Regions from separate parts of the Pseudarthrobacter sp. NPDC092439 genome, predicted to be linked through region 3. Evidence: riboswitches for the same ligand, from Rfam matches in the RefSeq annotation. Region 3 holds a riboswitch; each other region holds the start of a gene.
The links. Region 3 has a riboswitch for thiamine pyrophosphate ahead of thiC (phosphomethylpyrimidine synthase ThiC). Riboswitches for the same ligand answer to the same signal wherever they lie in the genome.
Positions count from the first base shown of each region.

Region 1 (3,268 bases), on a different contig from region 3:
CTCGTCAACGCGTTCCCCGCCGTGGCCCAGGTGCCGGGGACCGAAGAGCAGCTCGTCCCGGACATTCCCGGTGACGAACTGGTGCTCGGGCTCCTGGAAGACGGTGCCGATCCGCTCGATCAGCTGCTCCGCCTTCCATTGGTACGGATCGATTCCCGCCCCGCGGCTCAGGTCTACGGTGGCCGAAACCTTCCCTTGCACCGGCGCCAGGAGCCCGGCGAGGGTCAGCGCAAAGGTGGATTTGCCCGCCCCGTTGGGCCCCGTGACGGCCAGCGCCTGGCCAGCGCGCACCTGCGCCGAGATGTCACGCTGCACCGGTACCGGCGGGATCTTCCTGAGACCCTTCCGGCCCGTCCGTTCCCGCGAAACTCCCAGCCCCTCGGCGGCGAGCAGGAGCCCGCCGGAACCCGGAGGAGGCATGGCCGCCCGTTGGCGCGTCTCCGGAACGTATCCCGGCACCCACACACCGGCCGCCATGAGCATGGTCCTGGCCTCGCGCAGCACCCGGTCCGGAGGTCCGTCCAGCAATACGGCGGGCCCGGCGCCGGATCCCGGCTGCAGGACCACGATCCGGTCCACCAGGTCCTTCCACACGGACACGCGGTGTTCCACCACCACCAGCGTGGCGCCGGTCTTGTCCATGCAGCGGCCCACGGCGTCCCGGACTTCCAGCACGCCGGCCGGGTCCAGGTTGGCGGTTGGTTCGTCCAGCAGGATCAGCCCCGGGCGCATCGCCAGGATGCCCGCCAGCGCCAGCCGCTGTTTTTGCCCACCGGACAGCGCGGACGTGGGGTGGTGCAGCGGCAGGTGGGAAAGTCCGACGTCGGCAAGCGCCTCATGCACGCGCGCCCAAATTGCGTCGCGGGGAACCGCGAGGTTCTCGGCACCGAAGGCGGCGTCGTCACCCAGCCGTGACAGAACCACCTGCGTTTCGGGGTCCTGCTGCATCAGCCCCGCGCGGCCGGGCCGGCCCCGGGGGGAAGCCCCGTCAACCAGAAGCGAACCGGACTCGTCAGCGTCGCCTGCCTCGCCGTCGTCGTCCGCGTCCCCCAGCACCCCGGCGAGGGCGTGGAGCAGCGTCGACTTGCCGGCACCCGACGGGCCCAGCAGGAGCACCCGCTCCCCCGGCGCGATGTCCAGGTCAAGGCCCCGGACGGCTGGCTTGGCGCGTCCGGGGTGCCGCCAGCCCCAGCCGCGGGCGGCAACCGCGGCGGGGCGGACGGCGGATGCGCTGCCGGAAGGTCTTGGCATCAGGAGAAGACGGGCTCCGTGGCCGCCTTGCGGGAGGCGAACGGGCTCAGCACGCCGGTCCGGGCGAGGCCGCGGGTGGCGATCCAGGACAGGGCGCCGGCGATGATCGCACCGGAGATGCTGGTGAACAGGATGTAGGCGAACTTGTCACCGGCGGAGTAGGCGATGTTCCAGCCCCACGGGGAGAACGAGTCGTTCAGGCCGCAGAACAGGCCTGCCGCGGCGCCCGCGAGCAGGGCCACGGGCAGGTTGAACTTCCTGTAGACGAAAACCGCGAAGATGATCTCCGCGCCGAGGCCCTGGACGAATCCGGAGAACAGCACCGACGTGCCGTACTGCGAACCCATCAGCAGTTCGCCGGTGGCTGCAACCGTCTCGCAGAAGAGTGCCGCGCCGGGCTTGCGGATGATGAGCATCCCCAGGACAGCCGGAATCATCCAGCCGCCGGCGATCAGGCCGGTCAGGGGCGGGTAGACGGCGTTCATCGGACCGGACACCGCCAGGGCGCCCTGGGACCACGCCCAGAAAATCACCCCGCCGGCGATGGCGATCAGCGCCGCCACCACGATGTCCACGACGCGCCAGGACTTGCCGGGGGTCTTCTTGATTGCTTCAGTTGCCATGGTGAATCCTCCTGGGTAGCAGGAGGGGAAAGTGGTCACGGCAACCGCGTTGAACGGTGTTGCCGGCCACTTCGAGAACTCGACTCCCTTGCGCCGGTACTAACCGGATCAGGTTCGAGGGTCTGCGGATCTCCGCACTCTCAGCGCCCACACGGGTTCCCGGCTGAGCCGGCAATGCCCGACGGCGGCGCTCCCCTGTCGTTTGAATGTTGCGTTGAGTGGTATGCCCCTGAGGGCGTGGTCCAGTTTACACCGCAGCGGCCAATGGCGGCGGGGAAAATTACGGCGCCGGGCCGTTAGGCTGGGGTCAGTCCGTTTTCTGCCCGCAAGGAGTACAAGGAATGAACCTTTTCATTAAGCTGCTCGGCACCGGCATCTCGCTGGTGGCAGGCTTCGTCGGCACCAAGATGGTCAACACCGTCTGGGAGAAGACCACAGGCCGGAAGCCTCCCACCGGCAAGGACGAGGATGTGCCCACCAGCCTGCACTCGGCCCTGACGTTTGCCCTGATCTCAGCATCGGTGAGCACCGTCATCCAGGTCCTGGCGAACCGCGGCACCCAGCGCGCCATCACCCGCTTCGCCAAGAGCCAGGACATCGTTTAGCCCCGCTTCAATCTGCCGCCGGCAACCCGCCTCACTCATTCCTCGGGAGGCGGGTTGCCGGCGGCTTTTTGGACCACGGCTTCGAGCTCGTCCGAGGTCAGCAGCTCCCGGTGCAGGTGCTTGGTGCGATAGCCGGCCCGGCCCACCATGTGCGCGGAGACCGGCACCGTCAGTAACTGGAAGATCCAAGCCACCAGCAGCACGGGCCACACCCACCAGGTGCGCAGCTGCAGTCCGATCGCCGCCAGCAGCAGGAACAGTCCCAGCACCTGCGGCTTCGTGGCGGCGTGCATCCGGCTCAGCAGGTCCGGAAAGCGCAGCAGGCCTATGGCGGCGCCCAGCGACAGGGCAGCGCCGACCACCATGAACACCGCAGACACGGTGTCCACCCAGGCATCAACGCCGGGGACAGTCTCGCCCACCGCCCGGTAGCCCGTGAGCAGTTCAGGATTCATGCGGCTGTTCCCTTCTGTCCGCAACGAACCGGGCCACCGTCACTGAACCGACGAAGCCGATGATCGAGATGGCTACCACCAGCATCAGGTTGTTCAGGTGGCGGTTTACGGCCATGTCGATGCACAGCGCCGCCCCCAGGATGGCCAGCAGCACGTCGGTGGCCAGCACCCTGTCCAGGAGCGACGGTCCCCGGGCGATCCGGAGAATGGCGCCGCCGGCGGCGAGCGCCAGGATCACGGCCGTCACGGCCAGCACGGACTGCATCATGCCGCGGCCTCCCTGCGGACAGCCTCAAGCTCGGCCGGTGTTCCCATAATCCTGATCAGCCCCGCC
Region 1 is NZ_JBIVQB010000002.1:654,887-658,154, forward strand. It holds gene ACIQCM_RS07880 (ABC transporter ATP-binding protein) at 1-1,251, opposite strand, end outside; gene ACIQCM_RS07885 (ECF transporter S component) at 1,251-1,874, opposite strand; TPP riboswitch at 1,942-2,081, opposite strand; gene ACIQCM_RS07890 (DUF4235 domain-containing protein) at 2,216-2,479, shown strand; gene mnhG (monovalent cation/H(+) antiporter subunit G) at 2,515-2,934, opposite strand; gene ACIQCM_RS07900 (monovalent cation/H+ antiporter complex subunit F) at 2,924-3,202, opposite strand; gene ACIQCM_RS07905 (Na+/H+ antiporter subunit E) at 3,199-3,268, opposite strand, start outside.
Region 1: another riboswitch for thiamine pyrophosphate. It lies ahead of ACIQCM_RS07885 (ECF transporter S component); the one in region 3 lies ahead of thiC (phosphomethylpyrimidine synthase ThiC).

Region 2 (3,268 bases), 310 kb from region 3:
CGCTCCATCCGGCTGGCCAGCTGGTCGGAGCCCGCCATTATTCCTGGCAGGAGCGGCAGCGCCTCGCGGGCCCAGACCGGCACGCCGCCGCCGCTGCACAGCGCTTCACAGATCACCAGGACAAAACGGTCCACAAGGCGGCGCAGCGGAGCGGTGGTGTGCGCGTAGGACGCACCAATGGCCGACTGGATCGCATCCGCAGGGACAGTGCCGTCGAAAGCGGTGTAGGCGGCGCCGCGGAACAGCATCCCGGCCGAATGCAGAATGGCCAGTTGGCGCGGCTCCGTGGGGTCCAGGGTGCGGAGGTATTCGCCGTAGCTGATCTTCCCGTTCCAGGGCTTGCCCAGGACTTCGGTCTGGAGCCGGAAGTGGTCCAGGGAGCGGCTGTCCGGCGCAGGCATGGTGCGCAGGATCCCCACCTTACCGTCCAGCATGAGCCGGGCCGCGGCCATGCCGGTCATGAGGGAAATCTGTGCGTTCCAGTCCTCCACGGGAAGCTGCGGTGCGGCGGCAATCCGGTAGCCGCCGTCGGGAAGCTGGACGATTTCCTGGTCCGGCATGTTCAGGCTGGCGCCCCCGCGCTCACGCTCCAGCGCCACGCGCTTGAGGCCTACCTCTTTGAGCAGCTGGAGAACCGGCGGCGCCGTGCCCGCGTCGAGCTCCTTTTGGGCGCCCTTGTAGCTGAGCTTGTCGCGGCTGCGGATGCGTGCCCGCCGCACGTTGACGGCAGTGACTTCCGCGGCGCTGTTGAGCCGGAAGTCCCAGACAAACGCCGGGCAGTCCTGGTCCGGGAGCAGGCTGCCGGCGCCTTCGCTGATGACCTGCGGGTGCAGCGGAATCCGGCCGTCCGGCGCGTAAAAGGTCTGTCCGCGGCGCCGCGTTTCGGCGTCCAGCGGGCCTCCCGGCCGGACGAAAGCGGGCACGTCGGCGATGGCATACAGCACCCTGTAGCCGCCGCCGTCGGGTTCAATGAAGAGGGCCTGGTCCAGGTCCGTGGAGGATTCCGGGTCGATGGTGATGAATCCGACGTCCGTCAGGTCATAGTCCGGCATGTCCAGCGAGGCCACGGCCGCTTCGGCATCCGCCAGGACCTCCTGAGGGAATCCGGCAGGCAATTCCAGCTCGGTACGCAGCGCGCTCAACGCCTCCTCGAGCGCGTTCCTGTGCTCGTGGACATTGGGAGCCAACCGATGATGCGACACGAAAATCAGCCTAGCCCGAAACCCCCGGAACGAGGAACAGCCGGGCTAACCCGCGGCGTCGAGGGCGGCGAGCAGCGACGCAGCGGCTTCGGCCGGGTCCGGCGCCTCCGTGATGGCGCGGACCACCACGATCCGGCGGGCACCCGCAGCGGCCACCCGGTCCACGTTGCCGTGGTCGATTCCGCCGATGGCAAACCAGGGCAGGCCGGCCGGCGCCACGGATGCGGCGTGCCTGACCAGATCCAGTCCGACGGCGGCGCGCCCCGGCTTGGTGGGCGTGGCCCACAGTGGACCCACGCAGAAGTAGTCCAGGCCCGCCGGCCCCGGCGCCGCGGCCACCGCCGCGTCAACCTGGTCCGGCGAATGCGTGGAAAGCCCGATCGCGGCGCCGTCCAGGAGGCTGCGCGCTGCCTTGAGGGGAAGGTCCTTCTGCCCGATGTGGAAAACGGGCGCCCCGGAAAGGGACGCGATGTCCGCCCGGTCGTTGACGGCCCACAGCCGGCCGTGCCGGACGGCAGCCTCGCGCAGCACCTCGAGCAGCTCCAACTCCTCCGCGGCCTCCAGGGCCTTGTCCCGGAGCTGGATGATGTCCACGCCGCCGGTGAACGCGGCATCGACAAACCGGGCAAAATCGCCGTGGCCGCGGCGGGCATCGGTGCAAAGGTACAGGCGCGCGGACGCCAGGGCGGCAGCGGGGGACACATTCATGGCTGCAAGCCTAGTTCCTCTAAACTGGCCTCGTACTGCGGGAGCCTGCGGCAGCTGTCACAAAAGCGCCGGGCTGAGAGGGCGTCAGAGCCGACCGCTTGACCTGATCCGGCTAATACCGGCGTAGGGAAGGAACCATATGGGCAACCCCACCAGCGGATCCGGCGCGGCCGACGACGGCGTAATGCGTGCCGACGTGGCAGTCGTCGGAGGCGGGGTGATAGGCCACAGCATCGCGTGGGAGGCCCGCCGCTCCGGCCGATCCGTGGTGCTGGTGGATGATGCCCCCGGAACCGGCGCCAGCTGGGCGGCGGCCGGAATGCTCGCCCCCGTCAGCGAACTTCACTACCAGGAGGAAGCCCTCCTGGAGCTGATGCTGGAATCCTCCTCCCGGTGGCCCGGTTTCGCGGCCGCCCTCAAAACCGCCGCGGGCGCGGACCCCGGATACCTCGAGACGCCGACGCTCGCCGTCGGCGCGGACGCTGCGGACAGGCAGGCGCTGCTTGACCTTCGGGCCGTGCAGAAGGCCAACGGCCTCGACGTGGAGCCACTCACGGTCCGGGAGGCACGCCGCCGCGAACCGCTCCTGAGCCCATCGATCGCCTGCGCCCTGGACACCCCCGCCGACCACCAGGTGGATCCGCGGCAGCTGGTGGCCTGCCTCCGGCTGGCGCTCTCCCGGCACGCGGACGGAGAGGGAGGGGCAGGCACCAGGGTTGCCGGCGCCGTCCACGGTTACGCGGTAATGGCCAGGGCAGCGGGACTGGCGTGGGCGGACGACGTCGTGGCCGGAGTCCTGCTGGAAGGCGGCGGAAAGGTTCTTGCGCGGGAGACCGTGGTCGCCAACGGTCTGCACGCCGGAGCGCTGGGCGGGTTGCCCGAGGGCCTGGCGCTGCCGCTGCGCCCGGTGCACGGCGACATCCTGCGGCTCGCCGTGCCAACGCAACTCCGGCCGTTGGTGACGGCGACGGTACGGGGCCTGGTTCATGGCGTGCCGGTCTACCTGGTGCCGCGGCAGGACGGAACCGTGGTCATCGGCGCCACCCAGCGCGAAGACGCCCTGGGCGGGGCGGCCCGTCCGGAGGCCGGAGCGGCGCACGGTGCCGTCTCCGCCGGCGGGGTTCACCAGCTCCTTCGGGACGCGCAGACTCTGGTCCCCGCCGTCGCCGAACTGGAACTGCTCGAGTGCACCGCCCGGGCCCGCCCCGGAACCCCGGACAATGCGCCCCTGCTGGGCCGCGTACCGCTGCCCGACGCCGCCGGAGGATACGTCCCCGGGCTCGTCGTCGCCACTGGCTTCTTCCGCCACGGCGTCCTGCTGGCGCCGGCGGCCGCGGCCGTCTGCCGCGCCCTGCTGG
Region 2 is NZ_JBIVQB010000001.1:904,765-908,032, reverse strand. It holds gene ACIQCM_RS04205 (RNB domain-containing ribonuclease) at 1-1,202, opposite strand, end outside; gene thiE (thiamine phosphate synthase) at 1,248-1,910, opposite strand; TPP riboswitch at 1,938-2,057, shown strand; gene thiO (glycine oxidase ThiO) at 2,050-3,268, shown strand, end outside.
Region 2: another riboswitch for thiamine pyrophosphate. It lies ahead of thiO (glycine oxidase ThiO); the one in region 3 lies ahead of thiC (phosphomethylpyrimidine synthase ThiC).

Region 3 (3,268 bases):
TGCGCACCGGGGTGGCCCTTGGCGAGGTCCGCTGCGTGCGCTGCGATCTTATAGGTGATCACACCGGTCTTGACGTCGTCCTTGTTGGGCAGGCCAAGATGCTCCTTGGGCGTCACATAGCAGAGCATCGCGGTGCCGTAGCGGGCGATCTCGGTGGCTCCGATGGCCGAAGTGATGTGGTCGTAGCCGGGGGCAACGTCGGTCACCAGCGGTCCCAGGGTGTAGAACGGGGCGCCCTTGCACAGCTCCTGCTGCCGCTCCACGTTCTCCCGGACCAGGTGGAACGGGACATGGCCGGGGCCTTCCACCATGACCTGCACGTCGTACTCCCAGGCACGCCGGGTGAGCTCGGCCAGGGTGTCCAGCTCGGCGAACTGGGCGGCGTCATTGGCGTCCGCCGTGGCGCCCGGCCGCAGCCCGTCGCCGAGCGAGAACGCGACGTCGTACTTGGCGAAGATTTCGCAGAGTTCGTCGAAGTGCGTGTACAGGAAATTTTCCTGGTGGTGCGCCAGGCACCAGCCCGCCATGATGGAGCCGCCGCGGGACACGATGCCGGTGACCCGGTTGGCAGTGAGCGGAACATAGCGCAGGAGCACGCCGGCGTGCACCGTCATGTAGTCCACGCCCTGCTCGCACTGCTCAATGACGGTGTCGCGGAAGATCTCCCAGGTCAGCTTGTTGGCTTCGCCGTTGACCTTCTCCAGCGCCTGATAGATGGGCACGGTGCCAATCGGCACGGGGGAGTTGCGGATGATCCACTCGCGCGTGGTGTGGATATCATCGCCGGTGGAGAGGTCCATCACTGTATCCGCACCCCATTGGGTGGCCCACTGGAGTTTGTCCACTTCCTCCGCGATGGAGCTGGTGACCGCGGAGTTGCCGATGTTGGCGTTGATCTTCACCAGGAATGCCTTGCCGATGATCATCGGTTCCGATTCCGGGTGGTTGATGTTGTTGGGGATAATGGCCCGGCCCGCGGCAACCTCGCTGCGGACCAGTTCCACGTCGCAGTTTTCCCGCAGCGCCACGAAGCGCATCTCGGGCGTGATGATGCCCTGCCTGGCGTAGTGCATCTGGGTGACTGTCTTGCCTTCGACGGCGCGGCGGGGCACTGGCCGTGCGCCCTTCCATTCCGCAGAGGCTGCGCCGCGGCGGACAGCCGACCGGCCGTCGTCGAGCAGGTTCCGCTCCCGGCCGCTGTACGCTTCAGTGTCCCCGCGCGCCTCAATCCACTCGGTGCGGAAGGGCCGCAGGCCTCGGACCGGGTCGCTGCCCGGCCCGGCCGTCCGGTAGGCGCGGAACGGAGCGTTTGGCTCGCCGCCGGGGGAGTCCGACAGGGTAATCTCGGTGACTGGTACCCGAAGGCCCGACCCCCTGTCTTCCACGAAGGCGAGCGAGTGGGACTTCAGGGACTGGGTGGCAGGATCCCGGCCAGACGCATCGAGGGCAGGGTTCAGCTGTGTTTCTGGTGTATTCAAGGAATACTCACTTCCTTCGCCGGCATTACCCGGACAGGTTCGACGGTCGCAGGCTGCGTCAGCCCGATCTCAGCCCCTGCAGGGGCACCCGTGTGGTCAGGAACGAAGCTACCACAGGCCCCACGGGGAGCGGCGTCACATTCGCGGTGCTAGCCTGACCGGGCAGGATGAGAGGAGTTCCATGCCGGCGGTTATCCATTTCAGCGGACCGGTGCTCACGGGCCCGGACCGGGAAGTGCGCGGGCTGTGGTCCGTGGACGGCCGCCTGACCTTCCAGCGGCCCTCCGCGCGGCCTGACCACGTCCTGCCCGGCTGGGTGCTGCCGGGTTTCGTCGACGCGCACTGCCATATCGGCCTTGGGCCCGGCGGTCCCGTGGATGCGGACACCGCCGCAGCCCAGGCCCGGGCGGACCTCGCCGCCGGCACGCTGCTGGTCCGGGACGCGGGTTCCCCGGCTGACACGCGCTGGATGCAGGGCGGCAAGGAGTTTCCGGTACTGATCCGCGCCGGGCGTCACGTGGCCCGCACCCGGCGCTACCTCCGCGGGTTTGCCCGGGAAGTTGAACCGGAAGGCCTTGTCGAAGCGGTCCGGAAGCAGGCGCGCGACGGCGACGGGTGGGTGAAGCTCGTTGGCGACTGGATTGACCGCGGCGCCGGCGACCTGGCTCCGTCCTTTCCTGCCGCCGTCGTCCGCGATGCCATCCAGGCGGCACATGACGAAGGCGCCCGTGTCACCGCCCATTGCTTCGCCGAGGACACGCTGGACCAGATGCTGGACGGCGGCATCGACTGCATTGAACACGCCACGGGGCTCCTTCCGCGGCACCTGTCCCGCTTCGCCGAGCAGCGCGTGCCGATCGTGCCCACCCTGATCAATATCGCCACTTTTCCGGACATTGCCGCGCAGGCGCAGCCGAAATTCCCGCGCTACGCGGCCCATATGCTGGCGCTCTGGGAGCGCCGGGCGGAGCGCGTGGCGGAAGCGTTCGACGCCGGCGTGCGGGTTTTCGCGGGCACCGACGCCGGAAGCGTCATCCGGCACGGGCGGATTGCGGACGAGATCCTGGCGCTTCACGCCGCGGGCCTGCCGGCAGCGGCAGCGCTGGATGCCGCATGCTGGTCCGCGCGGCAGTGGCTGGGAGCGCAGGCCATCTCCGAAGGCGCGCGGGCGGATGTGGTTGTGTGCAGTGCGGATCCGCGGAGCCGGCCTGAAACCATCCGCCACCTGCAGCAGGTGGTACTGGGCGGCCGGATCGTCCACGACAGCGGAATAAATTGAAGCTTCAACTCATTTAATGGACAGGGCCGCCACCCGGGAGGCCGTAGGAGTTCGGAGTGTTCCAATGACCGCAGAAACCGTAAACCAGGACCTTCTTCCCGCCGGGCTCGGCATGGGCACGGTGATGCTCAAAGTGGGCGACATGAAGCTCATGACGGACTACTACCAGAAGGCGCTGGGCCTGGAAGTCGTGGCCGAACAGGATGGCGGCGTCTACCTGGGCCGCCTGGGCAGGCCACTGGTCCAACTGGCCCCGGCGTCCGGGCTCCACCTTCCCGGCAGGGGCGAGGCGGGCCTGTTCCACACCGCTCTGCTTTTCGAAACCAGGGAGGCGCTCGCCGCCACGATCGCCACGGCTGCCCGGTTCAACCCCCGGCTCTTCACCGGCAGCGCCGACCACCTTGTCAGCGAGGCCTTCTACTTCAACGATCCCGAAGGCAACGGCATTGAGCTCTACTGGGACCGCCCCCGCAGCAACTGGTCCTGGAACGGGACCGACGTGGTGATGGAC
Region 3 is NZ_JBIVQB010000001.1:594,313-597,580, reverse strand. It holds gene thiC (phosphomethylpyrimidine synthase ThiC) at 1-1,478, opposite strand, end outside; TPP riboswitch at 1,473-1,580, opposite strand; gene ACIQCM_RS02825 (amidohydrolase family protein) at 1,660-2,757, shown strand; gene ACIQCM_RS02820 (VOC family protein) at 2,822-3,268, shown strand, end outside.